Regions from separate parts of the Shimazuella sp. NTD250 genome, predicted to be linked through region 2. Evidence: a T-box and tRNA genes for the amino acid it is inferred to sense, from the RefSeq annotation. Region 2 holds a T-box; the other holds one or more tRNA genes.
The links. A T-box is a leader RNA that pairs with one kind of tRNA and senses whether it is charged. The one in region 2 lies ahead of ileS (isoleucine--tRNA ligase), so its partner is inferred to be a tRNA-Ile.

Region 1 (2,457 bases), on a different contig from region 2:
GGCATTGGCTGAACAATTTAATCTTATTCCGACTGCAGGTTCGGATTATCATGGTGTACGAAATGGTCAAATGCATCATGCCAATTTAGGCACATGCACCACACCTTATAGTACAGTAGAAAGACTCAGGGCAGCAGCGAATAAATAAGTTTGATACTCTCCTTCAGACACTGCTTTATTTTAATTTATTGGGTTTCCTTTCTAAAGTATTTCGTTTATGATTTGGAAACAGGGGGAGTATAAAAATGAGAAAAGTTTTAAACAAGGAAATCAAAATGGCTGTTATGCAAAAACTAAAAGATCGTGGTGTTTCGATAGCCGCCATCGCAGATATTGTGTATCAGATGCAGAAACCTTATGCTCCAAACCTACAGTTGGAAGCTTGTGTGGAAAGTGTCCTTGCGGTTTTGAAAAAACGTGAAATTCAACATGCTATTTTAGTGGGAATCGAATTGGACATTTTAGCTGAACGAGATATGCTGTCTGAACCATTGCTATCACTGGTTCGCTCTGATGAAGGATTATTTGGGTGTGATGAAACACTAGCTCTTGGCTCTGTTTTTGGGTATGGAAGTATTGCAGTTACTACTTTCGGACACCTAGATAAACATAAAATTGGCATTATAAAAGAACTGGACACGACAAAAAATGGTCCAGTAAATACCTTTATCGATGATTTAGTTGCAAGCATTGCAGCAGCAGCTTCAGGACGAATTGCACATAGACTGAGGGATGAAGAAGAAGGCGAAGAAGAAATGGAAGATATTGATGCTTATTTGTAGCAAACGATGTAGAGGTTCCATCTATCTAAATGGAACCTCTTTTTTTATACAGAAAAACCGAGTGTCTAAACTCGGTTAAATGGAGGAGGGAACAGCTAACAAGCATCTGCCTGTAATAATAAGGTATGGAGATGAATTTTTTTTGTATGTGCAGGAGTGGAGCATGGTGTCCATTTTATCCAAAATATAAATGATTAAGAATAACAAATGAAATAAATATTAATTTTTAAAGGTATATCCTTTTGCGATGAGGAATCATACATTCGGATGAGAAGCGTCCGTTAAGCATGAAACAGATAGTAATTAGGTACACTAGAAGTAAGAGGTGAACTATCCAAATGTCAACAAATTGGGTTTATTGGTTGAAATTATATGAGACAAAATTCCAAGCGAGATGTTTGGCTGCACGTATGGAAGAAGACTGGTGGCTTTATGGCTACGATAGTCCAGATCGTGTAGAAGTTTTTCGTTCTCGTAAAGGTCGGTTTGGAGTAAAATATATATGGAGAAAAAATTTATAAACTTATACTTGCATGTTAGATGTGCCCATAGTATAATAACAAATGTCGCCACTGACGCGGGGTGGAGCAGCTCGGTAGCTCGTTGGGCTCATAACCCAAAGGTCGCAGGTTCAAATCCTGCCCCCGCAACCAAATATGGGGCTGTGGTGTAGAGGCCTAACATGCCTGCCTGTCACGCAGGAGACCGCGGGTTCGAATCCCGTCAGCCCCGCCATTTCGTTTTACGTTTACCAATTATTGCAAATATTCCGGGCCTATAGCTCAGTTGGTAGAGCAGTCGGCTCATAACCGATCGGTCACAGGTTCGAGTCCTGTTGGGCCCACCATACAGTTGCATAAGGGCGGTTAGCTCAGGGGGAGAGCGCTTCCTTGACACGGAAGAGGTCGGAGGTTCGATTCCTCTACTGCCCACCAATCAAACTCCTTAGAAATAGGGAGTTTTTTTGTTGTATGCAGATGGGGTTTTAGCGGAGAAAATGCAGATTGTAGACCTTTATTACACTAAAATATTATTACCCAATTATTTTGAACAGAATTTTTTAATTGGGGTGACATCATGGGTAAGTGTAAAAGGAAAAGACAGCTCAAGAAAGAATTGACGTCATCGTAAATCTTCTATTGAGAAGTGGTGCCCACAACGTGGGCAAAACTTTAAATCTCCTTTCTCATATTGTCACTGATAGGTAAAGTAAAGTTCTTTGTTCATTTAAAATCTCCTTTAATATATCGCCTTTCCGATAGCAATCAAACATTTCGGCCTTATCAGGCCATTTTTTGACCATTTTCATATGTTGTGTAAGTATTGTTTAAGGTATCTTTAAAATGGTATTCGTCACTACTAACAAAATCAATCACAAGTATTTTCCTATTGTATAAGTATTTGAATATATAAAGAATATTATGTTCGTTTATATTGAGCATATACAAAATGCAATAGAAGGCTGGGATGGATATGTGGAAAAAAATGCTTGTCTGGTCTCTTTGTTTATTCATCTCTTTACCTCTTTTTACAGGATGCAGTTTATCAACCATTCTTTTTGGTCGATGTTATTCCACCGGGAAAGATGGGCAGTTACAAGAGAAATTGCAAACATTGGAGAAAAAGTATGGAAAGAAGTTTGCTATCAAAGACAGTGGATGTGAAGAATATAATG
Region 2 (2,457 bases):
CATTGCAGCTGTTTGTCGAATTTCCCGTTCTAAATCTGTTGATTTAGTTCGATTAGGTAAGTGCAAGGTAAATTGGCAAACGATCGATCAAGCTGGTTATATTGTTACAACGGGGGATGTTATTTCCGTTAGAGGTTATGGTAGAATTCGACTGAACGAAGTGCGAGAAGCGACAAAAAAAGGGAGGCTTCCTATACGATTTTTACGCAATCTCTAGCTGTTTCCAGTTATTTCTACATAGCTAGGTGGTAAATAAGCAGGATATCTGTTAATATTGTCGAATAGGGAAGGCATGCGATAGACCATACAGGAGGTATGCTTAGATTAAGAGAGAGAAATCTTTCTAGTAACTAACTATAATCCTAAGTGGTACTACTTTTGTCTGTGATCGGGACTATTTCTAGAGCATGCAGTTAATTTGGAGGTGCATTCATGCTAACGACGACTGAGATACACAGCAAAGAGTTTAAACGCTCTTTTCGTGGTTATGATGTCGATGAGGTTAATGATTTCCTAGATCAGATTATACGAGATTATGATTTGATTATTAGGGAGAAAATGGAATTAGAACAACAAGTGGAAGAGTTGCAAGCTGAATTAGAGGGAGTTATGGAAGGCGAGTCCATGTACGCTAATTCGCAACAGCAACAACCGGTTCAAGAAGTTCCAGCTCAACAAACCCCGTCTCGCTTTGCTGCGGATAATACGATGAATTCCTTGCAACCTACAGCAGCAGCGCTGACCTCGATGGAACAAAGCATCCATAAGTCGATTCGAGTTGCGCAAGAAGTGGCTGACGAAGTTCGTCTAAATGCGAAAAAAGAAGCTGAACTTATTGTGCAGGAAGCGGAGAAAAATGCAGACCGTATCATCAACGAAGCTCTTACCAAAGCTCGTGCGATACACACGGAATTGCTTGATTTGAAACAAAAATCTACGATCTATCGCACTCGATTTCGTACCTTAGTTCAATCTCATCTTGACATATTGGATAACTCCGATTGGAATTCACTAGAAGAAATTGAACAAGGGCTTGACGAACATGATAAACAACTTGAACAATTATCAGAAGTAGACGATAATCAAGACTATATGATTGAAAATACATTACCAACTATTCAGCATGATTTTAATGATGAAGATGCTTTAGTAATGGATGAAGTTGCAGTTTCTTATATGGAAGAGGAAGAAGAACCTCGCCGTGAATTACGAAGAACTTCACGTAAATTAAAGAAAAAAGCAATGTTCTAGTCAAAAGTATGGAGTGGGACAAGTAGCTAGAAATACTCTTTCTGCCAGCGAGCTAGGGATGGTGTAAGCCTAGTAAAGAGACTTTATGCTATATCACCCAGGAACTGTTCACCTGAACTTCAAAAATCGATAAGTAAGGTGAGACGGCTGACTCTCGTTAACGAGTTATGAGGTAGTGGCAATATAAAATGTCACTACGAATTTGGGTGGTACCACGAGAACCTTCTCGTCCTATGGGATAGAGGGGGTTTTTTTATTTTATTGTAAAGGATTGGGAATATGGCCGATTATAGTAAAACCCTCCAATTACCAAAAACTGCTTTTCCGATGAGAGGGAATTTGCCTAACAAAGAACCAGAACGCCAGAAACGTTGGAAAGAAGAAAAAGTGTATCAGCAAGTTTTGCAAAGACGTCAGGGTGCCCCTAAGTTTATCTTGCATGATGGACCTCCATATGCAAACGGAGATCTGCATATTGGACACGCTTTGAATAAAATCTTAAAAGATTTTATTGTTCGGTATAAATCACTTGCTGGGTTCGATGCTCCTTATATTCCGGGTTGGGATACACATGGTTTACCAATTGAGCATGCTATTGTTACCAAGAAAAAAGTAGATAGAAGATCAGTTGATATTCCAACTTTTCGAGATCTTTGTACAGATTATGCGTTATCTTTTGTGGAACGGCAAAAATCCCAGTTTGAACGATTAGGTGTACGTGGAGATTGGGAAAATCCATATATTACGCTTAAACCTGAATATGAAGCTGAACAAATTCGTTTATTTGGAGACATGATGGCAAAAGGTCATATTTATCGTGGAATGAAGGCCATCTATTGGTCCCCTTCTTCGGAGACCGCACTTGCCGAAGCAGAAATTGAATACCATGACAAACGATCTGCTTCTATTTATGTAGCTTTTCCAGTGATGGAAACTGGGGGTGTTCTTCCAGAAGGAAGTGAAGTAGTAATCTGGACAACCACTCCTTGGACAATCCCAGCAAATTTAGGGATAGCTTTAAATGAAAATTTTTCCTATAGCCTTGTAGAAACTGGGGGCAGAAAACTCGTATTAGCTACAGATCGGGTAGCCTCCGTAATGAAAACGATCGGTGTAGAAGATTATAATATAACGAATAATTGGCAAGGGAAAGAACTGGCTGGTGTCGTTTGTCGTCATCCATTCTATGATCGGAAAAGTCCCTTA

Region 1: it encodes a tRNA-Ile, which carries the amino acid that the T-box ahead of ileS (isoleucine--tRNA ligase) is inferred to sense. The anticodon was not compared.

What each region holds. Positions count from the first base shown of each region.
Region 1 is NZ_JCAJZS010000001.1:41,671-44,127, reverse strand. It holds gene AC5WOF_RS00225 (PHP domain-containing protein) at 1-148, shown strand, start outside; gene AC5WOF_RS00220 (phosphatidylglycerophosphatase A family protein) at 246-782, shown strand; gene AC5WOF_RS00215 (hypothetical protein) at 1,121-1,303, shown strand; tRNA gene AC5WOF_RS00210 (tRNA-Met) at 1,359-1,435, shown strand; tRNA gene AC5WOF_RS00205 (tRNA-Asp) at 1,441-1,517, shown strand; tRNA gene AC5WOF_RS00200 (tRNA-Ile) at 1,554-1,629, shown strand; tRNA gene AC5WOF_RS00195 (tRNA-Val) at 1,643-1,717, shown strand; gene AC5WOF_RS00190 (hypothetical protein) at 1,750-1,902, shown strand; gene AC5WOF_RS00185 (hypothetical protein) at 2,250-2,457, shown strand, end outside.
Region 2 is NZ_JCAJZS010000002.1:338,874-341,330, reverse strand. It holds gene AC5WOF_RS06590 (YlmH family RNA-binding protein) at 1-217, shown strand, start outside; gene AC5WOF_RS06585 (DivIVA domain-containing protein) at 433-1,251, shown strand; T-box leader at 1,252-1,488, shown strand; gene ileS (isoleucine--tRNA ligase) at 1,531-2,457, shown strand, end outside.